One region of the Enterocloster lavalensis genome, then DNA from elsewhere that is predicted to be linked to it. Evidence: riboswitches for the same ligand, from Rfam matches in the RefSeq annotation. Region 1 holds a riboswitch; the other holds the start of a gene.
The links. A riboswitch is a leader RNA that binds a small molecule or an ion and turns the genes downstream of it on or off. The one in region 1 is predicted to bind cyclic di-GMP.
Positions count from the first base shown of each region.

Region 2: another riboswitch for cyclic di-GMP. It lies ahead of ACK2JC_RS19000 (signal peptidase I); the one in region 1 lies ahead of ACK2JC_RS21615 (hypothetical protein).

Region 1 is NZ_CP176637.1:4,818,229-4,834,370, forward strand. It holds gene ACK2JC_RS21555 (MurR/RpiR family transcriptional regulator) at 792-1,646, shown strand; gene ACK2JC_RS21560 (class I mannose-6-phosphate isomerase) at 1,643-3,514, shown strand; gene ACK2JC_RS21565 (class I mannose-6-phosphate isomerase) at 3,539-4,453, shown strand; gene ACK2JC_RS21570 (PTS sugar transporter subunit IIA) at 4,466-4,861, shown strand; gene ACK2JC_RS21575 (PTS system mannose/fructose/N-acetylgalactosamine-transporter subunit IIB) at 4,903-5,370, shown strand; gene ACK2JC_RS21580 (PTS system mannose/fructose/sorbose family transporter subunit IID) at 5,395-6,969, shown strand; gene ACK2JC_RS21585 (DUF3006 domain-containing protein) at 7,044-7,256, opposite strand; gene ACK2JC_RS21590 (ComEC/Rec2 family competence protein) at 7,282-8,544, opposite strand; gene ACK2JC_RS21595 (hypothetical protein) at 8,638-9,072, opposite strand; gene ACK2JC_RS21600 (MupG family TIM beta-alpha barrel fold protein) at 9,503-10,624, shown strand; gene hflK (FtsH protease activity modulator HflK) at 10,815-11,879, shown strand; gene hflC (protease modulator HflC) at 11,879-12,751, shown strand; cyclic di-GMP riboswitch class I at 13,008-13,090, shown strand; cyclic di-GMP riboswitch class I at 13,268-13,350, shown strand; gene ACK2JC_RS21615 (hypothetical protein) at 13,463-16,142, shown strand, end outside.
Region 2 is NZ_CP176637.1:4,248,366-4,264,507, forward strand. It holds gene eno (phosphopyruvate hydratase) at 1-967, shown strand, start outside; gene eno (phosphopyruvate hydratase) at 983-2,263, shown strand; gene ACK2JC_RS18960 (ABC transporter substrate-binding protein) at 2,334-3,989, shown strand; gene ACK2JC_RS18965 (ABC transporter permease) at 4,080-5,057, shown strand; gene ACK2JC_RS18970 (ABC transporter permease) at 5,050-5,919, shown strand; gene ACK2JC_RS18975 (ABC transporter ATP-binding protein) at 5,933-6,913, shown strand; gene ACK2JC_RS18980 (oligopeptide/dipeptide ABC transporter ATP-binding protein) at 6,910-7,872, shown strand; gene ACK2JC_RS18985 (mandelate racemase/muconate lactonizing enzyme family protein) at 7,888-9,051, shown strand; gene ACK2JC_RS18990 (sensor histidine kinase) at 9,208-11,001, shown strand; gene ACK2JC_RS18995 (response regulator) at 11,033-11,833, shown strand; cyclic di-GMP riboswitch class I at 11,938-12,025, shown strand; gene ACK2JC_RS19000 (signal peptidase I) at 12,205-12,807, shown strand; gene ACK2JC_RS19005 (hypothetical protein) at 12,894-13,475, shown strand; gene ACK2JC_RS19010 (hypothetical protein) at 13,620-15,170, shown strand; gene ACK2JC_RS19015 (signal peptidase I) at 15,187-15,684, shown strand; gene ACK2JC_RS19020 (hypothetical protein) at 15,945-16,142, shown strand, end outside.

The sequences.
Region 1 (16,142 bases):
AGGAAACAAACTGCCGTAAAGCCCATAAACAAAGGGGTTACAGCAGTTTTTTTATTTACAAACTGTCAAAGACGGGATAGTAATGGTTTTTCCCTACAATAACGATCCCCATTATATTGCTGTAACATCCAGCTATTATCACGATTATTCTGCAAAATAAAAAATCATTTATAAAGATTCATATCTGCATTTTCTCAGAATTCTCTTTGAGTGATATCTAGTCTCCCATCTTTGATTTGCAAAGAAAATTATCAAAAAAGTACAAATATCCATAAAACTATGCTATATTTGAGATAAAATAACCAAAAAATGAAACGAATTACCATAAAAACGCCATAACATTGACATGAATAGAACATATGTTCCCGTCTTTGACAGTTTGTAAATAAAAAAACTGCTGTAACCCCTTTGTTTATGGGCTTTACGGCAGTTTGTTTCCTTGTTTTATTATATAGTAATGTTTGTAAAACTGTGAATTTTTCTTAAAACACTGATACTATAAGGCTTGAGAGATTGAATGATCATGAATCAATCTCTTATGAAAATAAGTATACCACAAATTTAGAAATATCCAAGAAGTTCTAACATTACTATATATCAAAACGAAATGTTTGACACAGAAAACATAGGTTATATAAGGGGTTGAAAGACTTTTTTATTAATGCAACTGTCAAACTCCCGTATATTTGAGATAAAATAACCAAAAAATGAAACGAATTACCATAAAAACGCCATAACATTGACATGAATAGAACATATGTTATGATGAAATTACTTCATGGAGGGAGAAGATGAAAAATGTGCTGTTCAGGCTCGAGGAATATCTTCCGAGAGCCAGCGGGGCGGAGCGGGGTGCGCTGCGTTATTTGCTGGAGAGTCCGGACTCTGCGGTAAATTGCAGCATTAAACAGTTGGCGGAGTGCACGTTCACATCCGCTTCAACCATCATCCGCCTGTGCAGAAAACTGGGATTTGACGGGTATAAGGAATTTCACAAGGCGTTGCTGTGCGAGCTGGCGGTAAAAAAGGAGACGGAGAGTGAACACAAGCGGGAGATTCAGAGAGAGGACGGCCTGGACGCCATTATCCAGAAGGTCACCTACAAGAATATGCTGTCTCTGGACAATTCACGCAAGCTGGCGGACCGGGAGGTGCTGCAGAAATGCCTGGAGCTGTTAAATTCTGCTCAGAGTATCGTGCTCTTTGGCATTGGTGCCTCTCTTCTGGTGGCACGTGACGCTTACTACAAATTCATCCGGGTCAGAAAAAAATGCTGTTTCAGCGACGACTGGCATCTCCAGCTGATACACGCCCAGAATACGACGCCGGAGGACGTGGCTATTGTCATAAGCTACTCCGGCATGACCCAGGAGACGCTCCGCTGTGCACAGACGGCCAAGACCAACCGCACGCCTATTATTGCAATCACAAGATTTGAGACATCGCCTCTTGCCAAGCTGGCCGATTACAACCTGTATGTGGCCAGCACGGAGCTGTTTTTCAGGAGCGGAGCGATGTCCTCACGGATCTCACAGCTGAATATGATCGATATTCTGTATGCAGCCTACGTCAACCAGAATTATGAGGAGTGCATTCGGAGAATCAGCGTGACCCATGTAGAGAAGGAGGGGAAGGACAGTAAATGAGTTTTATGTTTAAGCCGTTGGCTTATGACGATACGCAGGCGGTGAACCGCATCGCGCTTCCAGGGGGGATCGGAAGACAGGTTTTGACGGATAGCAAAGCGATAGCAGACCGTTTGGTGGCTGCGGCTGCGGGGGAACTGGCCGCGGGAGAGGGCGCGGTGTTGGGAATCGACGGCTACATCGGGGCGCAGTACGGGGAGCTGGCGGAGGCCATTCAGGAGAGCGCGGGCCGGAGAAACATTCTCTGCCGGATCGTGGATATGAGAGATCTCTACAAACCGGAGGAGGAGATCAAGCGGCTGACTGCGGACAGTCTTCCCGAGAATTACGAGGACGACCCGGTGCTGCTCTTCGGACGGCTTTACCGGGGGAAAATTGACGATTTCATCGACGAAAGCAAGGCCGAAGCGGCCCTTGAAAAGGCAGCCGGGGGCCTGACGGTCCTTTGCGGCAGTGGAAGCTGCGCGGCTTGCCTGAGGCCGTACCTGGACAAAATGGCTTATGTGGACGTGACGCCCAAGGTGGCGGCCATCCGGGCCAGAGAAGGCCGGTTTGCCAATATTGGGGACCGGGAAATCCGGCCGTTCAATCTGCTAATGCGCCGGAATTATTTTGTAGACTTCGAGGTGGCGGTGAAGCTGCGCAAGGAGCTGCTCCAGAAGAACCTGTTGGATTTTTATCTGTTGGGAAATGAAAACGGCCAATACATGATGATGGACGGGGCAGTAATGGATCTGATTTTCTCAGAGCTGGTGCGCTATCCCTTCCGGGCCAAACCCGTTTACCTGGAGGGAATCTGGGGCGGAGAATTTATCCGTAAGGTCCGGCATATCCCGGAAGATATCTCCGGCAACATCGCCTGGATTTTTGAGTTCATCCCGATGGAAGTAAGCATTGTGGTGGATTTGGAAGGGCTCAGGGCCGACTTCCCATTTTCCACCTTTGTGCAGAAAAAGGGCATGGAGATGATGGGGCGGCGCTGTGTGGAAGAGTTCGAGGGATATTTCCCCATCCGGTTTAACTATGACGATACCTGGCACAGCAATGGGAACATGTCCGTTCAGGTGCATCCGGACGAGGACTACGTGGTCGAACAGTACGATGAGTTCGGAAGGCAGGACGAGGCGTACTACGTGATCGCCACAGGCCATGGAGCCAGAACCTACTGCGGGTTCAAAGGGGATGGCCGGGAATTTCTGGAGCTGGCCAGGCAGTCGGAGCGGGACGGCCGGGATATCGATTATAAACGATACATCCATTCCCTGGAAAGCGTGCCGGGGCGGCAGATCATGCTTCCGGCGGGTACCATCCACGCCTCAGGCAGAAACCAGCTGATTCTGGAGCTGGGCAGCCTGACCATCGGCTCTTACACCTACAAGGTTTACGACTACAACCGCAGGGATAAGGACGGCAATACCAGGCCCATCCACACGAAAAACGCGGAGAAGGTGCTGCGGTTCGAGCGGGACGGGGCGTGGGTCCGGGAGAACATCGCCATCGAGCCGGTGCTTCTGAAAGAGACGGACCAATACGTAGAGTATGTGGTGGGAAAGACCGATCTGATGTATTACGAGACGCACCGCATCGAGCTGTGCACCGGCGGCGTATACGAGGGAAGCAACCACGGGCAATTCACGGTGGTCACGGTGGTGGACGGGGAACAGGCCCGGATCAGCTCCAAATCCCATCCGGAATTTTCTTATACAGCCCGCTTCCTGGACGTGGTGACAATTCCGGCCATCATCGAAGATTATGAGATTCGTGCGGAGGGCTACCAGCCGGTGGTAATCCACAAAACGCTGCTGCGGGAGGGCTACACACGGTATAAAAACCCCACCTACAAGGACAGAACGGTGGAAAAAGGCTGATCCAGCACAGGGGAAGGTGATAAAATGACGGGACCCATCAGACTGGAACCGGTATATCTTAATAGCATCTGGGCCGGGAACCGGCTCGGGGAAATCCGGAGGCTCAAATCGCTGGGAACCGGCATTTCCCGGGAGGTGTGCACCTACCCTGGTTCCGAGAACCGGGTGTGCAACGGTCCTTTTGAGGGGCAGAAAATCACGGAGCTGATCCGGACGCGCCGGGATGAGATCATGGGAAATGATCCGGAAAGCCAGATGGTCAGAGTCGCGTTTATGGACACGGCGGAGGATCTATCCATCCAGGTTCACCCGGACGGGGCTATGGCCGAGGCTGAAGGAGATTTTGAAAAAAGCGAATCCTGGTATATTCTGGAAGCCGCCGACGGGGCGTATGTCACGGCAGGCATCCGGGAGACGGACAAGGAGCGGATCAGGGAAGCGGTCCGCGAGGACCGGCTGGAGGAGCTTCTGGTCCGGCTTCCGGTGAAAACCGGTGATTTTGTGATGATTCCGGCCGGAATGGTTCACGCCTGCGGAAAAGGCCTGCTGGCCCTGGAGGTGGGGAGCTTCGGCGGAATCACCTACCGGCTGTATGATTACGGAAGAGGACGCAGGCTGAACCTGGAGAAGGGGCTTTTGGCGCTCAAACCACATCTGAAGGCGGACATCGTCCACCCGGAGCCGGATGCGCACAACCGGCCGGTGAATGTGGGGCGGCATCCTCTGTTTCAGGTGGATCTGGTGGACGTGCGGGGAAGCTGGACGTACGGGGGATATGACAGCTACCGCATTCTCACCTGCGTGGAGGGGGAATGCCGTGTGTGCCGGATGGGAGAGGAGTTTTTGCTGTCCTACACGGAAACCATTGTGATCCCTGCCGCATGCCGGTCCATCCGGGTGGAAGGCAGGGCAAGGCTGCTGATCAGTTATCGCTGTTAGGAGGGGAAGAACATGTTTGGTGTGATTATTACAGGCCACGGTACGTTTGCCGAAGGGATGGAAAGTGCGGTGAGGCTTCTGGCCGGGGAAAACGAGGCGATCCGGGCGGTGAATTTTATGCCGGATCAGAGCGAGGAGGACTACCGGGAGACGTTTAGCGCCTGCCTGGAATCCATGAAAGAGTTTGAACGCATATTGATCCTGTGCGATATCCTGGGCGGCACGCCCTTCAAAACGGCTTATCTGCTGTGCCGGGACCGGAAGCAGACGGAGATCTTCTACGGTGTAAACCTGCCGCTGGTTCTGGAAATCTGCATGCAGGTGATTTCCGGAAGCGGAAATATCCCTGTACCCGGCGAGCTGGCGGAGGCGGGAAAACAATCCGTAGGATACATAGAGAAACCATAAAGGACCTGTAAACAACAGAACACCGGACAGAAGGAGTGAAAATGATGGCAGTCGTATTTTGCAGAGTGGAGGAACGCCTGATCCATGGGCAGATCACCTGTGCCTGGGCTAAAACCCTGGATTTTGACGCGTTTGTGGTGGTGGACGACACAGCGGCGGGGGATGAATTTATGACGAGTCTTCTGGAGATGAGCGTGCCCAACCAAAAGAAACTGTATGTGTTTGACGAGGCCGGAGCGCCTGCTGAGATAGCAAAGCTTGGGGAGCGGCTGTTCTTGCTCGCAAAAAGCCCGGTCACCTTTTTAAACCTGTATCACAATGGGGTTCCCATTGAAAAGCTCAACATCGGAAGCGTTCATTTCAAGCCGGGCAAAAAGGAGATTTACAAGACCGTGTGTTTGTCCCCGGCGGAGATCGAAGCGTTAAAGGAGCTGATCGGCGCGGGAATACCCTGCGAAATTCAGAAGCTTCCCACGGAAGGGAAACGTAACGTTGCAGATTTGTTGTAAGACAATAGAATAGGAGGGGTTGAGATGTCGTTTATGATGGCTCTTTTGCTGGCCGTTGTGATGGGGCTTTTGTTGACTGAGAACCTGGGGTATGGGCATATTCAGATCAGCCGCCCGGTATTTGCCGGCCCGATCATCGGTCTGCTCATGGGGGATCTTGAGACAGGACTGATTGTAGGCGGAACTGTGGAAATGATGTTTATGGGCGTATTTCCGGTGGGAGGAAGCGTGCCGCCAAATGCGCAGTTTGCAGGAATGATGTCCACTGTTTTGGCGATTTCCAGCGGTGGAAATCCCGAGGTGGGAATTGCGCTGGCCTATCCCATCGGCGTGTTCGCGCAGTTTGTGCTCTTGCTGGATTATAACGTGAACCTGCTGATCATCCACCGCGCCGACCGCCAGATCATGGGCGGCAAGGCATCTGCGGTGAACCAGAATCTGATGCTCTGTCTGCTGTGCATGTTTTCGTGCTGGGTACTGTCGTCGTTTCTGGGAATCTACCTGGGAAGTACCTGGGTTGAATCGTTCTACGCGGGCCTGCCGGAGTGGCTGCGCCAGGGGCTTTCCGTGGCCGGTGGCATTATGCCGGCAATGGGAATGGCGATGCTGCTGAAGATGATGGATTTCCGGAAGTTCTGGGCGTTCCTGATGGTTGGATACGTTCTGACGGCGTATCTGAACATGAACATTTTATCCATCGCCATTCTGAGTACCGGCGTTGCGGTGGCCGTTTACATGCTGGGGAACAGCGGCGACAAACAGCAGTCCGGAGGGGATGAGAAGGCCGCTAAGGCGGCGCGCGTCCTGGACAAAAAGGATTTGGCAAATATGAACCTGCGGTCCATGTTTGTGGGGGCTTGCCTGAATTATGAGCGGTATCTGGGCCTGGGCTTCAGCTATGCCATGTATCCGGTGCTCAAAAAGCTTTACAAAGGGGATGAGCTGAACGCGGCAGTGTTGCGGCATACGGAATTTTATAATACCCATCCGTGGATGCACAACCTGATCCTGGGCGTGACCGCGGCGCTGGAAGAGCAGCGATCCCTGGGTAATCCGATCTCTGAGGACGCCATTTCCGCCACCAAAGCGGGTTTGATGGGCCCTACGGCCGGATTCGGCGACTCCTTCTTCAAGGGCGTTGTGGTGACTATCACAGGAGCCTTTGCGGCGGGCCTGGCCATTGACGGAAATCCCATTGCGCCGGTGGTGTTCATTATCCCCAACCTGGTGGTATGCTTCCTGGTGCGTTACTATGGGACGAAGCTGGGGTATGAGTATGGGACAAAGCTGATCGTCAAAATGAGAAAGACCAATATCATCCAGAAGTTCGTGGACGGCTCCACCATCGTAGGTATGATGGTTACGGCTGGCTTGATCACCAACTATGTGAAGGTGAATCTGGCTACAGTGTTTAATATGTCGGGGAAGGAACTGGTGCTGAACGACCTGATAAATTCCGTGTTGCCCAAGGTGCTTCCGTATTCCGTTGTATTTATCTACTATTACATCCTTAAAAAGAACGCCCGGTACGGTATCTATATCACATTGATCTGTTCCTTTGCTCTGGGAATTGCAGGGGCTTATTTCAAAGTGTTGTAGGCTGGAATGGAAAACGGCCGGTATCTGCAGATTCAAATGCGGATACCGGCCGTTTTATGATCGTGTCAATCAAATCAATCAAATAAATCCATCAGCTTCTTGCGCATCTCCTTCCTGCGCGCCTCTGTGCCCTGCTCGTCGCGCAGGAAGCGCCCCTCCTGTTCCTCCAGCACGTCGCCCTCCTTCAGCCCGTCGGGCAGCAGGTCCTTGGGGATGGAGATCAGCTTTTTCAATTCGTTCTCGCAGACTGCGATGCCCTCCTCCAGACGGTCGATGATATATTTCATAGCGTTACCCCTCCTTGTAAAATGATCATGGTTTGCACTGGCCGCAGGGGGAATAGCCCTGCCCGATCAGCTCTTCGCGGTCTCCCTCCCAGGTCTCCCGATTCTCGTCTTTTATTTTTTTGGCCGAGGAGCAGGTTGGGAGGTGGAATTTTTTCGTGTTGGTGTTCAGAATATAGGCGGTTTGCGGGGCGGTGGTAGTGCCGGAAGTGCCGCTCATAAAAGTCTCGCCCCCGGAAGTCCCAGCCATTTGTTGATTGCTATCCCCGGAAGTCCGGTCCGACTGCTGTCTGCCGCCTCCTGAGAATCCGGTTTGACTGGCCTTCCCGGTTCCTCTGGTTTTGTCTGCGGCTCCATTCCCGGACGCGGTTCCGGAGTTTTCCCCGGTCCCCCAGACAATATCCGTGCCGTCGCAGTAAGCCACCACCGTGCCGTCCCGGTCGTTGCGGTATACCTGAATGCCGCGCTCTTTAAACTTTTCCAGGGTTTCCTTGTGGGGATGGCCGTAGGAATTGTTCTTCCCGCACTGGATCACAGCCACCGAGGGGGCGACCTTATCCAGAAACGCCTCGCTGGTGGAGGTACTGCTGCCGTGGTGCCCGGCCTTCAGCACGTCCGCGGAGATGTCAATTCCATTTTCCAGAATGTCCGCCTCTGCCAGGGCTTCCGCATCCCCGCACATCACGAACCGGTTATCTCCGTAGTCCAGGCGGATTCCAACGGACCAGTTGTTTAAATCGTTCCCGTAGTCTTTGTTGGGGGCGATGATGGTGAAGGAGGCGTTTCCAAGAGTATAGGTATCACCCACCCGCGGCTTGGTCAGCTTCAGTCCCTTGCCCGCCACTGCGTCCAGCACGTCCTCGAAGGTTTTCGTGGTGTGCTCCACAGGGGGGAGGATGACTTTCCCCACATCGAAGGTGTCGATGACCTTGTCCAGGCCGCCGATGTGATCCGAGTGGGGGTGGGTGCCGATCACGTAATCCAGGGTTTCCACCCCCTGGCCTTTCAAATAAGAAACAACCGTGTCCGCCTGGTCGTTTTCACCGGCGTCCACCAGCATAAAGCGTCCGTCCGACTCCGCCAGGATGCTGTCTCCCTGGCCGACATCGATAAAATGTACGGTCAGCCCGGCTTCCCCGGAGGGCAGCGCCGACGGCAGATTGACGGTTCCGGCCCGTTCCGGCTGCGCTGAGGCGTGCCCGGAGGTTGGAAGGGAGCCGCCCCCGCAGCCGCTGACCGCCAGAATCAGGGCGATTGACAAAAGTAGTTTCAAAAAATTCCGTCTCTTCATTGTTAGTCTTACCTTTCTGTTTTTCCACAGGATGATCATTGATACATCCCCTTATTTTACCATATTACCGGCGAACCTGCCAGTCCCACAAGATCAGGTATTTTCACCATACGATTGCGGCGATCGATGCGTTCTTTTTTGGGTAAGCGAACCCGAATCCATGTCAAAAAAGTATGCTTCATTATCGCATTTCATCAACAAGGTGGTTTCATCGTGTGAAAGAATCAATTCAAGCTTCGTTTCCTGTTCTAATAAAATGTGAGATGCCTGGGTATTGACATTAAACGCAATCAGAGCATAACGATGGTTCTCCATTTGAGTTGAATAAATCAAGGTTTCTCCGCCAGATAACCAGGTGTATGTCCCCCATGCCTGGGAACTGTGCTCACAGGATTGTGTTACAACCTCTGGAGCGTCATTTAAGCTACAGCGGTATAGCGTTTTTCCGCTTATAAAACTCAATGAATCTTCACGTATATTTAGGTGCAGATACAATCTTGCCGACATCGAGGAGATTTGCATTTCCATTTATTAAATCAACATCGACAATCGCAGCTCCATTGAATTCTGCGTATGTAATATGCGTTTTATTTTCATTAAAATATAAACCACCTTCATCTTTATTATGGGGCAGCTAGCAGAATCATCTATTCCTCATTTTTCTTTAACTAAATCTTCTTGGGTGCAGGCGGCCAGAGCGGAACAGCATGTAAGAATTAAAAAAATGATTTTGGAATATTTCATAGATCACCTCCATGATTGCGTGATCAAGGTTTCGGCGCATATATTCCCTGGAATTATACCATAAACACTAAGGGCTGCGCCACCCCTTCTGCCGAAGCATTTGATCCGCCTCCTCCATTGCCCCGGCGGTCCATATTTCTTGATGCAGTCAGTCCGATATGCTAAGATGAAACCAGCGATTTGAGAAAAAACCACACCGAACAGGAGGGAGTTTATGAACAGCAGCGTCGCCATTTACCCATCGGCCCAATGGAAGCAGCAGACCGGAAAATGGGCGGAATATCTGAAGCTGGCCCGGGAGTACGGCTTTGGAGAGGTGTTTTCCAGCATCCACCTGCCAGAGCTCAGGCTTGCGGATCAAGTGGAAATGCTGGAGGAGCTGGGGGGCCTGGCCGGAAATCTGGGCATGGAATTGACCGTGGATATCGGCGGCGGGGAGATCAGACAGCTGCTGGAGGATCAGGAGCTGTGCGCCCGTGTCCGAAGTGCGGGCATCGGTCTGCTGCGGCTGGACTACGGTTTCAGCCACAAACAGGCTGGAGCGCTCTATCACCGTCTTGGGATCAAAGGCTTTGTGATCAACGCCTCGATCTACAACCAGAGGGAGGCGGAAAACGTGAAAGCGGATTTGGCGGCCATCGATCCTTCCATAGAGCTGCGCGCCTGCCACAATTTTTATCCCCGGCCGGAGACAGGGCTGGACCGGGAGTTTTTTGAACGCCAGAACCGCATTTTTGCCGGTCTGGGGCTGCCCATTTACGCCTGTATTCCCGGAAAAAGCCATCCCCGTCCGCCTCTGAGGCTGGGTCTGCCCACCCTGGAGGAGCATCGTCATATGGATCTGGAACGGGTTTGTGTGGAACTGGCATGTAGTCCAGGGATCGGCGGTGTGATGGCGGCGGATGAATTTTTCAGTGAAATCGAGCTGGCCTGCATTTCCCATATTCTGAAGCGGGAGCCGCTGACGTTGCGGGTACGGCTTTTAGAAGGGATCAGCCAGGAGGAAGATCAGCTCTTGTTCTCCGGGCCGCACCATTTCCGCTATGACAGTAACCGGCAGATCCTGCGCTCCCGTACCTCGCGGGAGGTTTCCAGGATCGGCAGAAAGGTGGCACCGGGCCGGACGAGCGAACGCCAGCGGGGGATGATCACAGTGGACAACGAAAGGTATGACCGTTATAGTGGCGAGGTACAGATCGTTCTGGAAGATTTGGGAGCGGATAGCCGGGTGAACTGCTGCGGCCAGATTGACGGGAGGGACCTGTGGAAGCTCGAATACTACCGGGATGGCTTTGATTACCGGCTGGCGGGGAATGGGAAGAACGGGGCATTTTAGCTGCCGGAGGGGGTCCAAGGGAACCGCTGACAAAAGGAATTGGGTGAAGGAAGGTTAATTTGGAAAAACCTTTATTTGCCCTTCTCCCCAACCTATGTTATAATTTTGCTAATGTCGCGCGCGCAAACCGCGCCCCGGCATCGAACCATTTGGCATACGAAGGACAACACAGGTCGGAAGGGAGAGGAAAATGAACATTTTCGGCGGTAACAGTTTCATGAACCAATACAACAAAGCGAAGATGAACCAGCAGGCGCAGCCTCAGGGGAATCCACAGGGAGGCGGCGCGGGCAAGGGCGCCAAATCGGTGCTGTTCGCTTTTAAGATGGTGATTCTCATCTTGTTTTTAGGGGTCACGGCCCTGCAGTCGTTTTACACGCTGTCGGAGAACGAGATGGCGGTGATCACCACCCTGGGGTCGCCCTCCAGCGTCACCACCTCAGGTTTTAAATTTAAATGGCCTTATATCCAGCAGGTCCACAAGATGTCCAAGGAGATCAGGGGCATGTCCATCGGCTACGACCCGGACTACGACCCCTACAACCACGCCAACAGCGAGAACAATCCCATCACCGTGCCCAGCGAGGCAGAGATGATCACCAACGATTTCAACTTTGTCAACGTGGATTTCTACATCGAGTACCAGATCGTGGACCCGGTGCGGGCCTACATCAACAGTGAATCGGCTATTTCCATCCTGCGCAACCTGGCCCAGTCCTATATCCGCGACACCGTGGGTTCCTACGGGGTGGACGAGGTGATCACCACGGGCAAGGCGGAGATTCAGACCAAGGTGAAAACTCTGCTCACGGAGCGGCTGGAGCAGGAGGACATCGGTTACGGAATCAACAACGTGACCATCCAGGACGCGGTGCCGCCCACGGACGCGGTCAACGACGCCTTCAAGGCGGTTGAGGACGCCAAACAGGGCATGGACACCAAGCTCAACGAGGCGAAGAAGTACCAGTCCGAGCAGCTTCCCGCCGCCAACGCCAAGGCCGACAAGGCGTTAAAGGACGCGGAGGCTTTCAAGCAGGAGCGCATCAGCGAGGCCGAGGGCCAGGTGTCCCGTTTCAACGACATGTACGACGAGTACGCAAAATACCCGCTGATCACCAAAAAGCGTATGTTCTACGAGATGATGGAGGAAGTCCTCCCGGGTCTCAAGGTGATTGTGGACGGTTCCGACGGAACCCAGACGGTGCTGCCCCTGGATTCCTTTGTGGACGGAAATGCGAAAGGAGGAGCTGAGTGATGAAAAAACGTATTTTTAAAGGCACAGGTCTGATCCTGCTGCTCCTGGTTCTGTTTGTGCTCTCCAACGCGGTGGTCATTACCAGGGCCAACGAGTACGTGCTGATCAAACAATTCGGAAAAGTGGTGCGGGTGGAGGAAAATGCGGGCCCGTCCCTGTGCATCCCGTTTTTGCAGACCGTGCAGCGGGTTCCAAAGCACAAGATGATCTCCGATTTATATCCCAGCGATGTGACCACCAAGGATAAGAAGGTAATGACCGTGGATTCCTTTGTGATCTGGGATATCAGTGATCCGGTGAAATATCTGTCCTCCTTAAACGCCAGCAAGGAGAAGGCGGAAATCCGTCTGGGCAATGTGGTGTACAACTCCATCAAGACCGTTTTGTCCTCCACCAACCAGGCCGACATCATTTCCGGCCGCGACGGGGAGCTGGCCCAGTCCATCACCGACAACATTGGCAATTCCATGGATTCCTACGGCATCCACATCTACGCGGTGGAGACCAAGAAGCTGGATCTGCCGGACTCCAACAAGGAATCCGTATACCAGCGTATGATCTCCGAGCGGAACAACATCGCGGCCCAGTACACCGCGGACGGCGATTACCAGTCCCAGCTGATCAAGAACGAGACGGACCGGACGGTGAAGGAGACCATCGCCAAGGCTCAGGCCGAGGCGGAGAAAATCAAGGCCGAGGGCGAGGCGCGCTACATGCAGATTTTGAGCGACGCCTACAACGATGAGTCCAAGGCGGATTTTTACAACTATGTGCGGTCTCTGGACGCGATGAAGGCTTCCATGAAGGGGAGCAATAAGACCATTATTCTGGATGAGGACAGCGAGTTGGCCAGGATTTTGTCAGGGAATTAAGAGCGATATAACTTAGCTGTCCGTTTGACGGCGAAAATGAGAACAGAGCGTTGAAACAGCGCTGCTGTTCTCTTTTTTTGGCCGTTCGGGGAGCGGGCTTTGGGGGAGAGCCGAAGGGCCGGTTAAAACCACGAATTTAAGCGTTAGGCTCTGGATTTACCGGATGGACTCGAATCTTGATAATTTGCATTATGTAGATTATTTTATTGCTATTTTCTGTAAATCTAATATAATAGAAATTAAGGATGCAACGAAATTAAAGATTGGGCAAACCCGTCGAAAGGCGGAGACGCAAAGCTACAGGGGCTTCACCGGATGGTAAGCCAGCCAGCTGCTCTCACCGGTACGACCGGCTCTGAACAGGTGGCGTTTGTGCTGCCTGTTTTTTGATGCAAAAGTCCGGCGGGGCTGCAAAATTCATGTAAGGAAAGGAGGGCAGAGGGCCCGGTGGCGGGATGGTTGTAATTCGCAGGAAAGCGCGGGAATAGCGAAGCGCTTTTAAGTTGCATACACATTAGACTATAAAGGCAAACCCGCCGAAAGGCGGCGGCGCAAAGCTACAGGGGCTAAACCGGACGGCATGCCAGCCAGTTGCAGGAATGATGGAATGTAGTAGCGAAAGAATGACGGCAAAACCTTCATGAAGGGGCTTTAGACGTATGTTCTGGACACTTCTGTCATTTTATGAGATGAGAAGGATGGAGGTAGAACATGAAAGGATTGAAACGCGCATCAAAAGCCGCAGTGTCGCTGTGGCTCTCAGCGGTTATGACCGTGCTGCCGGCCGCCGGAGGAATGATCGTACCGGCGTACGGCATGGAGTTGACGGAAAATGCAGGGGATGCGGATACAGGAAGCTTTGACGGCTATGAGGCTGCTGTGGACGGCTTGGCGGAAGCGGACAGCCCGGGAAGCGAAGCGGAAGCCGGCCCGGAGCAGGGGCAGGAGCCGGGAGAACAGAACGGTTCCGGCCAGGAAGCGGGGAGTAAGGACGGAGCAGGCCAGGAACAGGGCGCTCCGGACGGATCTGAGCAGAACCAGGGAAATGAGGACGGCAGCGGGCAGGATCAGGGAAGCCCGGATGGCAGCGGTCAGAACCAGGGTTCTCAGGGCAGCGCAGGCCAGGAGCAGGGCGCTCCGGACGGATCTGAGCAGAACCAGGGAAATGAGAACGGCAGCGGCCAGAACCAGGGAACCCCGGACAGTTCCGGCCAGAACCAGGAAAACCAGAACGGCGCCAATCAAAATCAAGGGTCCCAGGGAGGCAGCTCAGCAGAGGAGACCTTGCCCGAGGAAACCCAGCCGGAAGAGACCTTACCGGACCAGAATTCATCCGGCGCAATCCGTCCGGATGAAACGCTGCCCGAGGAGACTATTCCGGAGGAGTCCGCCCCCGATGACAGCCAGTCCGGCGCAATCCGCCCGGATGAGACGCTGCCGGAGGAAACCGTTTCGGAGCAGACATCCACTGAAGAAACGCAGCCTGTGGAGAGCAATCCGGCGTCTCAGGCCCCGGAAACCACAGTTGCGGAGAGCACGTTGAACCCGGAATTGATTCCGCCGGAAACCCCGGCGCAAAAGCAGATGTCCCAGGAGGACATGATGCTGACTGCGACGGTTGACGGAGTCCGGATTACCGTGGAGGCGGAGGCCGGAATCCTTCCGGAGGATACGGAGCTGGTGGTTCAGCGGATCAAATCTGCCGGGGAACTGGAAAAAATACAGGATGCGGTGTCCCGCGCCAGAGAAGATCAGGAGACGGAGGACGCCGGGCAGCAGATTTATGCATTTGACATTTCCCTGTACAGCGGGGAGGAACTGATCGAGCCTGAGGACGAGGTGATCATCAGCGTTGAACTGCTGGAACGCTTGTCTGACACGGATAACGTTCAAGCGGATCTGTTCCATTTGGATGAACAGCTGGAGGAAGCGGAACAGCTGGAAACAGCGGTGGACGGCGGGGCGGTTGTGGCCCCGGTATCCCATTTTTCACCTTTTGCACTGCTGGTGGCTACGGCCTCGGCTGTGGCTGTGGACGGATATAGAGAGGCCGGGGCGGATATGACCATGGCCCAGGCGCTGGAAGACCTGACCGAGGATGAGATCGCGCGGGCAGGCGGCGAGGTGACGATCTGCCTGACCGGGGATACTCAGGACGAGGCGGAGGTTTTTATTCCGCAGGATATGGGGATCAAGCATATTACCATAACCCAGAAAAATATAGGGGGGGGGGGATATAAAATAGGAAAAGGTTCAAATGGAGCCACGCTGTTTGCCAATGGCGTTCCGCTGCTTCTGGAGCACGGGCAGCTTGCAAATCTATACGGAGGCGGTAAAAATATTAAACTGGACCGCACGGATATCACAATCACAGGCGGAGAATTCCTGGGAGGCCCGGGAGGTCTGGATTTGGTGATTGTGGGCGGCAGTATGGCCACTGCGGCAGGAGCGGACGTATCGGTTACAGATTCCTGCAACATTACAATCGAAGATAATACGACACTTGAGATCGGCAGCATCTATGCCGGCAGCGTTTTAGACGGAAAAGATTCAAAAGCGGAGATCGGCAGCACCAATTTGACGGTGAGAGACTCTTCCGTGCTGATCTGCATGGGCTGTGGGGGCTGCTTTTTGTGGGATGGAGCAGATAACGCTCTTGCAGATGTGGGTGAAACCCATATCAATATAGAGAATAGCGAGTTGCAGGTAGGCTATTTTGATTTTTCATTTTCTTTGTTTGGCGGTAATATTGGAAATAACAAGGTAGCGAATCAGAAATTGATTTGCGGGACCACCAATATTTCTGTCACGGATTCTTCGATTGGAGTATTCGGCTATGGCGGTGGCGAGCTTTTTGGAGGCCAGTATTGTTCTTATGACAAAGGCACGCCGGAGATAAGGCTGGAAAAATCGGTGATCCGTCTGGAAAACAGCCAGGTAAACGGAGTGTTTGGCGGGGGCTATTATGAGGATAATTGCCTTTCTCAAACCGGCTCTTCTGAAATTTATGCCGACAACTGTCAGTTTGAGTATTCCTCAGCTGTGGAGGAGGATTGTTCGATTATTTATAGCGGGGATTTGTACCTGACAGACCGGGATTATGGGAGTACACCTCAGATGGATTGTGCTGAAATCGCGCTTGCAGGCGGAATTACGGAGGGCGTTCTGATTCGCGCCGAGGGAGTCAACCAGAACAATACAACCAAGGTAGAACTTCCGATTTATCCCTCCGAGTCCCACCTCACACTCGACCAGTCCATTCGCTCTCAGGTCGACGCCCTGGACTTAGACAGCCATTGGACGGAAGCTACCGTTCTCTTTGACAATGGTTCCACCACGGTAATCACCACATATGAGGATTACGCCGATCTTATTGCGCAAATCCGCGCCG
Region 2 (16,142 bases), 570 kb from region 1:
TCTGGGAGGAAATGCCATCTACGCGGTCTCCGTGGCCGTAGCCAAGGCAGCGGCGGCGGAGAACCATCTGCCTATTTACCGGAATCTGGCGGACGGGCCGATCCCTTATCTCATGAGCCCTTCCTCCAATGTGATCAATGGGGGTACATATTACGGTAAAACCCAGGCGTTCCAGGAGTTTATGATCCTGCCCCACGGGGTGGACACCGTGGAGGAGTCCGTGCGCATGATCGTGGAGACCTTCTACCACCTGGGAGACCTGGTGCAGAAATACAACGGCGGCAAGCCCGCGATGGGCAATTACAGCGGCTGGGGCGCGCCGTCGGACGATCCTTTTGAGGTGATGGATTTGATCGCCCGTGCGGTGGACGATCTGGGCTTTACCGGCCACATGGCCTACGCCCTGGACTGCGCCAGCAGCGAATATTACGACGAAGAGAAGGGGCTGTACCGGTGGCGCGGGGATTACGTGGACCGGGATTTCATTATCGGGCAGCTGGCGGGCCTGGCGGAGCGGTATCCCATCGCATTTATCGAGGACGCGCTCTGGGAGGAGGATTTTGAGGGCTTCGCGCTGGCCAGCCGGAAGGTCAATACCGTGATCGTCGGGGACGATTTCCTGTGCACCAGCCTGGACCGGGCAGAGAAGGCGGTGGAAATGGGAGCGGCCCGGGGCATGATCTTTAAGCCCAATCAGGCGGGAACCCTGACCGAGGCCATCGAGACGGCGCGGTACATGATGGACAAGGGCCTTTTAGTGATCCCATCCGGCCGCGCGGGCGGAACCCTGGACTCCCCGGAAAAAGAGATCGCGGTGGCGCTGGGGGCCTGGGTGACCAAGACCGGCGCGCCGCGCAGCGGATCGCGGACCAACGGATTCAACTTCCTGCTGCGGGTCTCGGAGGAGCTGGGGGTGAAGCAGACCAACATTATGGAACTGCCAATTTTCGCACATTTAAAACACTAGGGAGGAGAACGGGAGATGTCAAAAATCAAACAGGTTACAGCCAGGCAGGTCCTGGACAGCAACGGCCGGCCGGTGGTGGAGGTGGACGTGATTACGGAGGCGGGATATCTGGGCCGCGCGGGAGCTTCCACCGGCACCTCGGTGGGCGCCAACGAATCCTTTGTCCTGCGGGACAAACGGCCGGATTTCTGGGGTGGACTCAGCGTGATGAAGGCGGTGGAGAACGTGGAGCGCTGTATCGCTCCGGCGCTCATCGGCATGGACGTCCACGACCAGGAGGGCATTGACCGCCGGATGATCAGTCTGGACGGCACCCGCTACAAGACGAATCTGGGCGGAAACGCCGTGTTCGCCACGTCGGCTGCGGTCTGCTACGCCTCGGCTGCGGAGAATCACCGCCATATCTACGAGAATGTGGCGGATAATCCCATCACATACATCATGAGCCCCTCCGCCAATGTGATCAACGGCGGCACTTACAACGGCAAGACCATGCCATGGCAGGAATTCATGGTGCTGCCCCACGGTATGACCGACGTGAACGAGTCCATACGGATGATTGTGGAGATATTTTACCACCTGGGGGATGTGCTGAAGAAATACAACAACGGCCGCCCTGCGGTGGGGAATTACAGCGGCTGGGCCGCTCCCTCCGACGATCCCTGGGAGGTAATGGGGATTCTGGCGGAGGCGGTGGCGGACCTGGGATATACGGATCACATCGCCTACGCCCTGGACTGCGCCAGCAGCGAGTATTACGACGAGGAGAAGGGGCTGTACCGCTGGAGAGGCGGCCTGGTGACCAGGGACTTTGTGATCGGCCAGCTGGCTGGTCTGGCGGACCGGTATCCCATCGCATTTGTGGAGGACGCACTGCAGGAGGAGGATTTCGAGGGCTTTGCGCTTGCGTCAAAACAAATCAATTCTGTGGTGATCGGGGACGATTTCCTGTGCACCAGTCTGGACCGGGCCAAAAAGGCGGTGGAAATGGGAGCCGCCCGCGGTATGATCTTTAAGCCCAACCAGGCGGGCACCATCACGGAGGCGCTGGAGACGGCCCGGTACATGATGGATCAGGGGCTTTTGGTTGTGCCCTCCAGCCGCGCCGGTGGGACGCTGGATTCCCCGGAAAAGGAGCTGGGCCTGGCCCTTGGCGCCTGGGCGGTGAAGACGGGCGCGCCCCGGGAGGGCACCCGCATCCACGGATTCAATTTCCTGATGCACGCAAACCATGAGCTCCACGTCCCCATGACCAATATTATGGAGCTGCCGGTTTTCGCGCACCTGCGGAAATAGGAGATAACATTCCCGCCAGCGGGATATATAAAAACGGAGAGAGAAAGGAAGGATTATGATGAAAAGGTACATGAGACGAGCATTAGCACTTTCACTGAGTGCCGTGATGGCGCTTTCCATGGCGGCTTGTTCCAAAAATGAGCCTCAGCCTCAGGCCACGGAGGGAAGCGGAGCTGCGGCCAGCCAGGCCCCGGCGGAGACCGAGGCTGAGAAGATCGACACCGGCTATGCCAGCGAGTCCGGCATGATCGTGTCCACCGAGCCCACGGGAATCGTATCTTCCAAGGATTCCATGACCGTGGTAGTGCCGGCCGACCCCGGGTCTTTGGACCCCCACGACTCCGTGACCCAGAATAAGCATCAGTCCACCCGCCAGATTTACGAGACCCTGGTGGTGTACGACGATAAGGGAGAGCTGATTCCCTGGCTGGCGGAGAGCTGGGAGTACCCGGACGAGTGCACCATCAACTTCAAGATTCGCGAGGGCGTGAAGTTCCACAACGGGGACGAGCTGAAGGCCAGCGACGTGGTGTTCACCCTGAAACGCCTGGTGGACGACAATACCGTGGCCGCCATGCAGGTGAATAAGGTGGACTTCTCCAAGACCAAGGTTACAGGGGATTACACTTTTACCCTGGTGACCTTTGAGCCCTACGCCATCCAGGTGGCCATGCTGGAGAATCCGCTCTGCGGCATTATCTCTGAGCGCTCTTACAACGAGTCCGGCGGCGACTTCCTCAAAGCGCCCATCGGCACAGGCCCTTACGAGGTGGTGAAGTATACGGCGGGCGACAGCCTGGTGCTTAAAGGCTTTGACGATTACTGGATCGAGGGCCAGCCTTATGTGAAGAACGTGACCCTGCGCTATATCACCGATTCCTCCTCGCGCGTGATCGAGGCCGAGTCCGGCGGCGCGGATATCGTGTACGAGATCACGGCCACCAACGTGGACCGGGTGCGCGCCAACGAGGCGATCAACCTGGTATCGGCAATGGGAGCCAACACCAGCTACCTGTATATGAACCAGGCCCAGAAGCCCTTTGAGGACGAGCGCGTCCGTCAGGCGGTATGGCTGGCTGTGGACATCAAACAGGCCGTGGACGTGGCCTACGGCTCCTTCGGCGAGCTAGGCACCGGAATCATTTCCCCCGGAATCGACGGCCGCCATCCCGACATGAGCAAGTATTTCCCGGAACGGGATCTGGAAAAGGCCAAGGCCCTTCTGGCGGAGGCCGGATACCCGGACGGCTTTGAGACCTCCATCTCCTGCAACAGCTCGGACCAGCAGCGCAAGGACTTCTGCGAGGTGGTGCAGGCGCAGCTCAGCGAGGTGGGAATCAAGGTATCCATCGATGTGATGGACTCCACCACCTGGTCCTCCAGCCTGGCGGCAGGCGAGGGATTCATGACCATCTACGGGCTGACGGCCTCCACCGGTGAGGCGGGCCGTGTACTGTTCCGCTGGCTGCCTGATACCTCCGAGTGGCCGCTGACCAGCTGGGAAAATCAGGAATACTACGACCTGATCAACAAGGCTCTGGCCACCACCGACCATGATGCCCGCAACGAGCTGTACTACCGCTGCCAGGAGATGCTCATGGAAAACTACGTGGTGCTTCCGGTATGGCACAAGGAGCTCAACGCGGCCTGCCAGCTGGATGTGAGGGGCTTCCGAATCACACCGTCCTACGAGCAGCACTATCTCCAGTTTGTGTATTTTGAGTAATGTGTCTGGCATAATTTTACACTGAACGCCTTCGGCCGCCGGCGTCGCCTGCGGCCTGCGGCTTTTTGAGACGGCAAGGAGGGGAAGCATTTGCTGAAATATATTGGAAAACGGATTTTGATGATGCTGCCGATCCTGTTTGGGATCACCATCATCGTGTTTACGCTCATGTATATCACGCCCGGCGATCCGGCCTACGCGATTCTGGGGGAGAACGCCACGCCGGACCAGGTTCAGGAGATCCATGAGGAGTACGGATTGGACGACCCTTACCTGGTCCGCCTTGGGCGGTATTTCGTGGGGGTGCTCCACGGGGATTTCGGGACGTCCTACAAGACCGGGCGGCCTGTATTTGACGAGATCATGGACCGTTACCCCAACACGCTGAAGCTGGCGGTGCTGAGCACGCTTTTGGGCATGGTGATCGGCGTGGCGGCCGGGATCGTGGCGGCGGTCAAGCAGTATTCCGCCTTTGACCGCATCGGTACCCTGGTGTCCTTGTTCGGGGTTTCGGCCCCGTCCTTCTGGATCGCCATGGTGCTGGTGCTGCTCTTCTCGGTGAAGCTCAGGATTCTGCCCGCCACCGGCACCTACGGCGCGAAATACTGGATTCTGCCGGTATTCACCCTGGGACTACAGGCCAGCGCCTCCATCATGCGTATGACCCGTTCCAGCATGCTGGAGGTGATCCGGCAGGACTACATCCGCACCAGCCGGGCCAAAGGGCAGAGCGAATGGCTGACCATCATGCGCCATGCCCTTGGGAACGCCCAGGTGCCCATCGTGACGGTGATCGGAATCCGCATCTGCGGCTTTCTGGCGGGTGCGGTGCTGGTAGAGACCGTGTTTGCGATCCCGGGCCTCGGAAAATACATCATCGACAGCGTGAACTTCAAGGATTACCCGGTGGTTCAGGGCGGCGTGCTCTGGATCGGCCTAAACTGTATCATGATCAATCTGCTGGTGGACATCGTTTACTGCTTTATCGATCCGCGCATCCGGTCCATGTACTCCGGGAAGCGCAAAGCCATCAGGACAAAAGAGACCGGAGGTGAGGCTGATGACTGATCCTGTGGGAAAAAAGAAGAAAAAGACCTCCCAGGTGGTGGAAATCTGGAAACGCCTGAAGAAAAACCGCATGGCCATGGTGGGGCTTTACATGCTGGCGGCCATTGTCGTGCTGTCGGTCTTCGGGCCGCTTTTGTCGCCCTATGACTACGCGGCGCAGAACTACACGGACAGGCTGCTGTTCCCGTGCGCCGCTCACATTTTCGGCACGGACAATTTCGGCAGGGATATTCTGACGAGGATTCTGGTGGGCGGCCGGTACACGCTGTTCATTACCTTCGTCTGTATCACCATGGCTGCGCTCATCGGCTCGGCCTTAGGGCTGCTGGCGGCCTTCTATCCCAGGCTGGACAACATCGTCATGCGCATCGTGGACATTTTCATGGGCATCCCCACCATGCTCATGTGCGTCAGCATCGTGGCGGCCCTGGGCAGCAGCATGGAAAATATGATGATTGCGCTGATTGTGACCCAGTCGCCGGAGTTCGCCCGCATTATGAGGGCCCAGGTCCTGACGTTAAAGGACCGGGAATACATGGAGGCGGCCCAGTCCATCGGGTGCAGCAATCTGCGGGTGATCCTCCACCACGTGGTGCCCAACGCGCTGGCGCCCGTGATCGTCCAGTATACCCTGGGCGCGGTGAGCGTGATCCTCATGAGCGCTTCCTTAAGCTTTGTGGGGATGGGCGTTCAGCCGCCCACGCCGGAATGGGGGCTGATGATATCGGCCGGCCGCGACTACCTGCGGGATTACTGGCATATCGCGATCATACCGGGACTGGCCATCGTGGTCACCGCCTTTGCATTAAACATGCTGGGCGACGGGCTGCGGGACGCGCTGGACCCCCGCCTGAAGCAGTAGGGAGGGAAGGACTATGGATCATAAACTATTAGAAATCAAAAATCTGACCGTCCACTATGTGGTGGACAAGGAAGTGGTGGAGGCGGTAAACGAGATATCCCTGACTGTGGAGGAGGGGGCCACCATCGGCCTGGTGGGCGAGACCGGCGCGGGAAAGACTACCACAGCGCTGAGCATCATGGGCCTGGTGCCCAATCCGCCCGGAAAGGTGGTCTCAGGGGAGATCCTTTTGAACGGGGAAGACCTTCTGAAGAAGAGCAATAAGGAAATGCGCAGAATCCGCGGTAAGGACCTGGCTATGATTTTCCAGGACCCCATGACCAGTCTGAACCCGGTGATGACTGTGGGGGATCAGATCACCGAGGTGATCCAGCTCCACGAAAAGATATCCAAGGCGGAGGCTCAGAAAAAAGCCTGCGCAATGCTGGAGCTGGTGGGAATCACCGGGGAGCGCTACGGGGAGTATCCGCACCAGTTTTCCGGCGGAATGAAGCAGCGTGTGATCATCGCCATCGCCCTGGCCTGCAACCCTAAGCTTCTGATCGCCGACGAGCCGACCACGGCCCTGGACGTGACCATCCAGGCCCAGGTGCTGGACTTGATGCGCAGCCTCAAGGAGACCTACGGCACGGCCATGATCCTGATCACCCACGACCTGGGCGTGGTGGCCGAGGTGTGCGACCAGGTGGCAATCATGTACGCGGGCGAGATCGTGGAAAAAGGAACCTTGGAAGATATTTACAATTCCCCCCGCCATCCCTACACCGTGGGCCTGTTTCAGTCCATCCCGGATCTGGATGTGGAGAGCGAGCGGCTGAACATTATCCCGGGAATGATGCCTGATCCGGCCAACCTGCCGGAGGGCTGCAATTTCTGCGACCGCTGCAGCCATGCGGACGGGCGCTGCGTCAAGCCGCCGCCTGCGGTGAAGGTGTCGGATACCCACGAGGTGCGCTGCTGGCTGGCGGCCGGCGGAGAGGAGGGGAAAAGATGAGTACACTGCTGCAGGTGAAACATTTAAAGAAGTATTTTTCCACGAAGTCCGGGCTGCTCCACGCGGTGGACAACGTCTCCTTCTCCATCGAGGAGGGACGGACCCTGGGCGTGGTGGGGGAATCCGGCTGCGGGAAATCCACCCTTGGCCGGGTGATCCTTCACCTCCTTCCAGCCACGGAGGGGCAGATTCTGTTTGACGGAGCGGACATTTCAAATCCCACTAAAGCCCAGCTTCACGATCTCAGGCGGAATATGCAAATGGTGTTCCAGGACCCCTACTCCTCCATCAATCCGCGGCAGTCGGTGGCCGAGATCATCGGGGAACCGTTAAAGGTCTACAAAATGTGCAAAAGCAGGGATGAGTACAACCGCCGGGTGCGCGAGCTCATGGATATCGTGGGACTGCCGGAGCGCTACGAGCACAGCTATCCCCATGAGCTGGACGGCGGGCGGCGCCAGCGCATCGGCATCGGGCGCGCCCTGGCCTTAAATCCCAGGTTCATCGTCTGCGACGAGCCGGTGTCCGCCCTGGACGTGTCCATCCAGGCCCAGATTTTAAATTTGATGATGGATCTCCAGGACGAGCTGAACCTGACCTACATTTTCGTGACCCACGATCTGTCGGTGGTGAAACACATCTCCGATGACATTATGGTCATGTATCTGGGCGTGGTGGTAGAAAATTCCAGCTCAAAGGAGTTGTTCAGCCGCCAGCTGCACCCCTACACCAAGGCCCTTCTGTCTGCGATACCTCGGGCCAGGCTGGGAGTCAGGCGGAACCGGATTCTGCTAAAGGGGGAGCTGGCATCCCCTATCGAGCCGCCCAAAGCCTGCCGGTTCGCGCCCCGCTGTCCCTACGCCGATGAGCGGTGCCGCAGCTGTGAGCCGGAGCTGGAGGAAGTGCTGCCGGGCCATTTCGTAGCCTGCCACCAGGTCAGGGAGATCAACAATCTGTAGAAAGGAATTGGGAAGATGAAGGTAAGAGAGGTTAAAATCTATGTGGTTGACACCGGGACTTTCCGCCCGGTGATCGCGGAAGTGCTGACCGATGAAGGGATAAATGGCATCGGCGAGGGCGCGGTGGGCTTCGGCGTGGGCTGCTACGCCGCCGCCAAAATGGCTGAGGAATTGGCCGGACGGTTCGTGGTGGGGAAAAATCCCGACGAGATCCAGTCTATCTGGAACGATTTTTATTACGACACCTTCTGGGGCAAGGGGGCCGGTGCGATCTTTTACGCTGCGGCCAGCGCCCTGGAACACGCCCTTTGGGATATCAAGGGCCAGGCATTGGGCGTTCCCGTGTACCAGCTTCTGGGCGGAAAGCAGCGGGATCAGATTCCGGTCTACGCCAACGGCTGGTCCGAGGGAAAATGCGTCACGCCCGAAGATTTCGCCAGGAGAGCCGAGGCGGTGGTGGAAAAGGGATATGACGCCCTGAAAATGTACCCGATGAGCCAGGTGGACCCGGTGCGCCACCTGAACAAGCACATTAAAAACCGGAACGTGACCAAAGCCAATTTCAACTGCGCGGTGAAGGCGGTGGAGCTGGTGCGCCGGACCATTGGGCCGGACCGGGATCTCTTGGTGGACGTGACCGCCGAGGGGACCAGCGATATGATGTGGCGGTTCGGGCAGGCCATTGAGCCATATAACATTTTCTGGTACGAGGAGGCCATGGACGCCTTCGATGTGGACGCCTACCGGGTGATCCGGGAGAAGGTGGACATTCCGCTGGCCACCGGGGAGCGGCTCTACACGCGGTACGGCTTCCGCAGGCTTCTGGAGAGCCGGGCCGTGGACATCGTGCAGCCCGACCCGGGAACCTGCGGGGGCATTCTGGAGGCGTTTCACATCGGGGCCATGGCGGAGACCTACTGCGCCAGGATTGCGCCTCACAACTGCGGCGGGCCGGTGCTGACGGCCGCGGCAGTACAGCTGGCCGCGTGTCTGGGCAATCTGGCCATGCAGGAAATGTTCCCCTTCCACGACCCGTGCCACTACGAGATTGTGGAGGAGGCATTTGAGCACAAGATCCACGACGGCGTGTTGGACGTGCCCACCGCCCCGGGTTTGGGCGTGAAGCTGAACCACAGCTTTGTGGACCGCTATTTGGTGGGGGATGTGACGGAAGCGTGAGCTGCACGCTGTAATATTTAAAGTGAATCCGGTTATGCGACAGGTATGCGGTTTGTAAAAAATTTACAAACCGCATATTCCATATTTTGATTGTGAATCCCTACGTTATTGATTATAATAAAAACAGAAAATGGAAAATAAAGGGCGGGGGAAATCATGTTCAATGAGGAAAACCGGGAGAACCGGACGGCATACATACTGTTTCTGACAGCGGCCATGTTGGCGTTTGTCATTTTATTGTGGTCCGGGAATCTCCGGTTTGAGGCCCGGACTGAAAGTCTGGTGGACGGGCCGTCGCCGGTGAATTTTTCGGAAGGATGGACGCTGACGCAGGAGGGCGTGGAGACCGGAATCATTTCTATGCCGCACAAGTCCGGCGCAGCTCCGAACGTGCCGGTCACCATGAGCAAAAAACTGCCGGATACCGGGTTTGACGATTATGCGATCTGTTTCCATACAGCCTTTTCCAGCGTGGAGGTGAGGGTGGGAGACCGCCTGCTGTACCGTTACAATTCCGACGGTATGCGCCCTTCCGGCAAGGCGACGCCCAACCACTGGAATATGGTGCAGATTCCGCCGGACTGCGCTGGACAGACCATAGCCGTGACCTTGCGCTCCCCGTACCGTGTGTCCTCAGGCGTGCTGTCACCGGTCTGGCTGGGGGCGCCGCTGAAGCTGACTTCCTACCTGCTGCGGCAGTATATCCCGCAGATGATGGTTTGCGGGGTATTCATGATCCTGGGACTGGCCATCTTCGTCAGTTCATTTTACCTGCGCAGCCTGCTGGAGGACGTCTGTACAGTCCGCTGCCTGGGTATATTCGTGGTGTTAGCCTCCCTCTGGATGGTAAATGAGGTGGAATTTCCCGGGTTCATATGGGATTTCGGCTATACCATGACCATGGCCCGCTATATTCTGTCCATGATCTGCCCGCTGCCCTACCTGTTTTACCTTATGCATCGGTTCCCCCGGGAGTACCAGCCGGCGCTGCGACGGCTCAGCTATATGTTCTCCGCCAACTTTTTTATCCTGAACATCCTGCACCTGACAAATGTGGCGGATTTCATGGAAACGGCCTGGGTTACCCACACCTGTTACGCAGTTATGTTTCTGGCGCTGCTGTTGATCATCGTAAAGCGTTTCCGCAGGGAAAGGCCCCTGGGCGCGTATTTCAAGCTGGAATGCGCCGGGATGGCGCTGATGGCTGTGAGTCTGGGAGCGGAGATCGTTCTGTACTATCAAATGGATTATATGCGGAACGGAAATTATCTGCGCAGCGGGCTGTTCGGCTATATCGCCTGCCTGTTTGCCGCGCTGCTCATGGACACCCGGCATAAGCGGGAGGAGACTGCGCGGATCGGGCGGGAACTGCAGGACTCCAGGCTCAGGCTGATGATCAGCCAGATCCAGCCCCATTTTATTTACAATACGCTCAGCTCCATCCGGACGCTGATCAAGTTGGACCCGGACCGGGCCTACAATCTGGTCTACGATTTCTCCAAATATCTCAGGGCCAACATCGATTCCATCGGCCAGGGCGGTATGATCCCGTTTGCCCAGGAATTGGAGCATATCCGCAATTACTGTAATATCGAAAAGGTGCGCTTCGGGGACAAGCTGGCCCTGGTGTATGAGATTGGCCCGGACGGCTTCGAGGTTCCGCCCCTGACCGTGCAGCCCCTGGTGGAGAACGCCATCAAACACGGTATCCGCGGGAAAAATGGCGATGGCACGGTGAAGGTCAGCACCTTCGAGGACGAGCACAGCTACATGGTGGAGGTGCTGGACGACGGCGCCGGTTTTGATCCCGCCGCCGGTGTGCCCAAAACCTCGGCAGGCCTTGAAAATATCCGGCTGCGCCTGCAGGAGATCGCGGGCGCGTGCCTGGAAATCAACAGCATACCGGGCAAAGGAACCCGGGCCATTGTGCGGATTCCCAAACAGGGATAATCGAAATTTGAAACAGAGGGGAGGACGGAACATGCGGACGATTGTTGTGGATGATGAAGAGCTGTCCATGCGCCAGTTTGAGATCGAGTGCGCGCAGGTCAGGGAAATAGAACTGGTGGGGAGGTTTACCAATCCCCTGGAGGCGCTGGAGTACGCCAGGAACAACACGGTGGATTTCGCGCTGCTGGACATCGAGATGCCCCAGATGAACGGCATCGAGCTGGCCAGAAAGCTGCGGGAAATCAAGCGGGATATGATCATTATTTTTGTCAGCGGCTACAGCGATTACGTGCTGGACGCCCTGAAAATGAAATCGGACTACTATGTGTTCAAGCCCTACAGCCGGGAGGACATCATGGACGCGTTAAACCGCGCCAGGCTGCTGGCCAAGGGGCAGGCCAAGCGGGTATTTATCAGGACCTTCGGCCGGTTCGACGTGTTTATCGACGAGAAACTTGTAAAATTTTCCAATGCCAAGAGCAAGGAGTTGCTGGCCCTCTGCGTGGACCACATGGGCGGCGAGGTGACCATGGAGGAAGCCGTGGACAAGCTGTGGCCGGACAAGGACTATGACAGCCGGGTGAAGGCGTTGTACCGGAAGGCGGTGATCGGGATACACGGGGTGTTCGAGGAGTACGGGATCGAGGGCGTATTCTACAACCGCCGGGGAGGCTGCTATGTGAAGGGCGATGATCTGGAATGCGATTACTTTGAATATATGAAGGCATCCGGCGGGGGGAGATACCACTATGAGGACGAGTACATGTTCGACTATAGCTGGGCCGAGGAGACCAACGCCAGGTTGTCAAGTGGACGTACGGGCAGGGGGTGAGGAGAAAAATACGGAGTCAGAATTTTAAATTTAATAATTTTCAAAATACGCGGAAATAGTTGCACATCGGTTGCGCAGGCTGCGCTATACTGAGCCCATATCAACTACATACTTGGCAAAACTGATGAAAGTCAGCGACGCAAAGCTAAAGGGTCTAAATCATAGTATATGATATGACAGCCAGTTGCCCCTATATGGACGTTCCGGGTATGGTACGTTTATATTTGGTTCGCGTATTGCACGCCCAAGGTGTGTTTATGCAGATTTTTAGGCAATCCTGACTGGACTCAGGATTGCCTTTTTTGTGCTGAGAGTGCCCCTCCGGATTGGCTGGTCGGGAGAAACATTTGAAGAAAGGAGATGAGTGAGGGATGAAGGAAAAAAACGGTTTGCTGCAAAAGATCGTGGGAGCTGTGGGGATCGCGCTCTGTGTGGTGTTCGTTCCGCTGCTGTTGATCAACGTGACGCTGATCGTGAAGTCTTATACCAGTCCCGACAAGGTGCCTGATTTCCTGGGGTATAAGCCGTTTATCGTGCTGTCCGGTTCCATGGAGCCGAGTATCATGACCGGCGACATGGTATTTGTCAAGGAGACCGATCCTGACAGCCTGAAGGTGGGCGACGTGATCGCTTACAAGAGCGGAAGCGCGGTGGTGACCCATAGAATCGTGGAAGTGAAGTCGGAGAACGGCGAGACGCGGTATGTCACTCAGGGCGACGCCAACAACGCTGCCGACCAGGGGCTGGTGAAACCGGCGGACGTGGAAGGCATTTACCAGAGAAGAGTCGCCGGAGCCGGGAATCTGGCGATGTTCATGCAGACGACCACGGGAATGATTCTGTTTGTGGTGTGCCCGCTGGTGCTGTTTGTGCTGTGGGATGTGATCCGCAGACAGCTTGAAAGCCGGAAGGAAGTGTCCAGGACGAAAGAACTGGAGATGGAATTGGAACGGCTGAGAGCGGAGAAAGGGTGACGGCGGGGACGCGCGGAGCCTGAGTGATGGTAGGTAGTAATTAAATTTATTAATAAAAAATAATTAAAAAGGAAAGAGGAAAAGACATGAAGAAAAGTATTTTTGGGAAAATTGGAGCAGCAGTTGTGTTGACACTGGTTACCAGTAGTTTGGTGGGGGGGGGGGGGACGTTTGCAAAGTATACCAGTAGTACAACTGGGCAGGCAACTGCAACGGCGGCACAATGGAAGGTAGAATTTGCTAAAAACGATAATAGTGCGTTTACTAATACAGCAGACATTGTGCTGGAGGGAAAAGGTGCGGATAACAAAGTGATTCCAGGAGATGAAGGATCATTTAAGATTAATGTAAATGGTGATGGAACTGAGGTTGGTTTTGACTATAAGGTGTTAATTACAGCGGATGGTGGGGAAAATGCGTTAACGGGCGTAAAATTCTATGAGGATTCGGAACATAACACTCCGATTACTGAGGCGGGCTTGACAGGTCAGGTTGCATATAGTGCGACGAAAGATGCTATGAATGTGGCTAGAGAGATCTTCTGGGTACTTCCGGATAGTGCTGATGGAATTAATGATGCGCCTGCAATGGCTGGTAAAACTGGTACATTTACTTTAACGATGACTGCTGTACAGAACCCGGATGCGATAGCAAACGATGGTAATTAAAAATTATAGGGTAAAGGCTAATCCGCAGTGAGCGGTTTAGCCTTTACCAGAGTACAAGTCCATTCTTATAGTATCTGTATTCTAGTAAAGGCTAAACAAATCGAAAAAACATTTAGTTCAATTATGTAAAAGGAGGCCCTGCCCATGCCCAACTCTGGCCCAAAATCACATAAGAACAGCCAGACCACCGGCAACAGCAAGACCATCTGGATCATCCTTCCCATTCTCCTGCTGTTCGTTTCCATCACCTCCTTCCTTGCGGGCACCCACATCGGAAGGGCGACGGATCACCGTTTGGGGCAGATGTTGGACACCATCGTGCTGTCCCCGGAGAACGAGGCTGTGAATCCGAACCGAATCGACTTCAGCGGACAGATCTTTTACACAGACGGTTCGCCCTGTGCAAACCGGGTAATAGAGCTACACAGCGACCCCAGGCGAACCACCACGGATTCGGAAGGGGTTTTTCATTTTAAAGATGTGGAGACCGGAACACACAACCTGGCCTTGCTGGACGATTCCGGGAGGCAGGAAAGTCAGGTTGAAATCCACATAGACCGCGAAAGCGGAATCCAGACCGGCAAGGTCACCGGTAACGCGGAGGCGTACCAACTGGCGGTGTCCGAGAATGTCATTGCAGTGCACATCCGCCTCCAACTGGATGAAAACGACGGAATCACAGTTACCCCGGATGTCTACACCCGGGACGCCGGAGCCGATCACTACAAGGACACCTCCGGGAAAACGGCAGATCCGGTTGCGGCCCAGCCAGCAGCCAATGACCAATCAGAAATACCCGAGTCCGGCGAGGGCCTTCTTGCCAAGGAGAATACGACGGACCCGGCAGCTCAGGCCGGTCAGGCTGTCGGACAGACGCAGTCCCAGCTTCTCCCGCCATCCGCGCAGGATCAAAGCAACAGCGCCGCCGCAGAATCCGTCCCCATAGCGGGGCAGGAATCCACCGCTGAGAGCCTGGAACAGCCCTCTCAGCCCCCGGCGGAGACCAGCGCGGCAGCCGGAAATCAGACGCAGCCGAATTACTCGGGTTCTGACTCTGATTCCTCACACGATCACTCATCCAGACCGCCCACCCCGTCGACTGATCCAACGGAACCAACGGAGCCATCGAACCCCACTGATCCGACTGATCCAATCGATCCGACTGATCCGACTGATCCAACCGATCCAACCGATCCAACTGACCCAACTGATCCCACCGACCCCACCGAGCCAGACCAGCCCGCCGACGTGCAGGTACAGGAAAAGAACGGACCGGTATGGCAGCAGAACACGGAGATCAGCCTGTTTGCGGATCGGACCGGAACGGGAGAGGACCGGAAACTAATGCCTGGTTCCAAAGGCAGTTACGAATTTCTGGTCAGCAACCGGAATTCCTATGAAATCCGGTATCAGATGAAGATTTCCGCGCCGGAAGGCCAGCTTCTTCTGCCCCTCCGTTACCGATTGAAATCGGACGGTCAATATCTCTGCGGGGATCAGGACACCTGGCTTACTGCGGAACAGCTCTCCGCCGAGTCTGTGAACCTGGATCCGGGAGAAGAGAAGGAATATCTCTTGGAATGGCAATGGCTGTTCGCCGGTGGAAATGACATATTGGACACCAAAATCGGCTCTGCCGCGGACCTGGAATACCGGGTGATCGTGATGATTCACGCGGAGCAAACCACATCATAGAGGAGACATGATCAATATGAAACAAATCGGACGTTGGCTGCAGCGTTTTCTTACCGCAATTCTCGTTGCAGTGATATTGATGAACGGCATACTGCTGGTGAAGCGCTTTGTCTATCACGAAGAACTTCCCTCACTATTTGGCTACTCCATGGTGACCGTGCTTTCGGGCAGCATGGAACCGGCGTTTTCGCCGGGGGACAGCCTGATCATCCGCCAGCAGGCGGATTACGCGCCGGGGGAGATTGTGACCTTCGGAGATCAGGGGACATTTGTCACTCACAGAGTTATGGAAAAAGATGGAGAAACCTTTCAGACAAAAGGCGATGCCAATAACGCGCCGGACGGCGTGACGATCAACCGGGATAATATTTATGGAAGCGTCCGCCTGGTCATTCCGCGTTTGGGGAATCTGATTCTGTTCCTCAAATCGTCGCTGGGAATGTTGGTAATGGTTGTGGCGCTGATGCTCCTGGTGGAAGCGCCCCATTTGCGGAAACGGGAACTGGCGGGCTGACGGCGTTTGGAATATTTGTGAAAGAATGGGTATGAAGGGAGGAAAGGAGGATGGCGTTTTTTTCTAGGAACAGCAGCGAAAAACCAGCGGATTCAAACGGAAAAAGACGGCATTCTCTTAACGCCTGGCTCTTGTATTTCGGCATTGCAAGTATAGGGCTGACCGGAGTTACATTTTCCAAATATTCTACAACTATTACCGGAACGATTACTGTGCAGGTGGCCCAGTCTTTTGCGCTGACATATTTGGATGACAACGGTGTGGAGCTTGGGGAAAGTGTGGTCTACGAGGGACAGTGCGCCACGGAGGTGCCGGAGATACCGGAACACGAGGTGACGGACTCCGTGCCTTTGGTTGGGACGTTTTCCTTGCTGTCACTGGACGATGATTCGGACGCGGAGATCCACCGGGTATTTCTGGGATGGACTTTGGATGGGGAAAGCCTTGTAGATCCTACG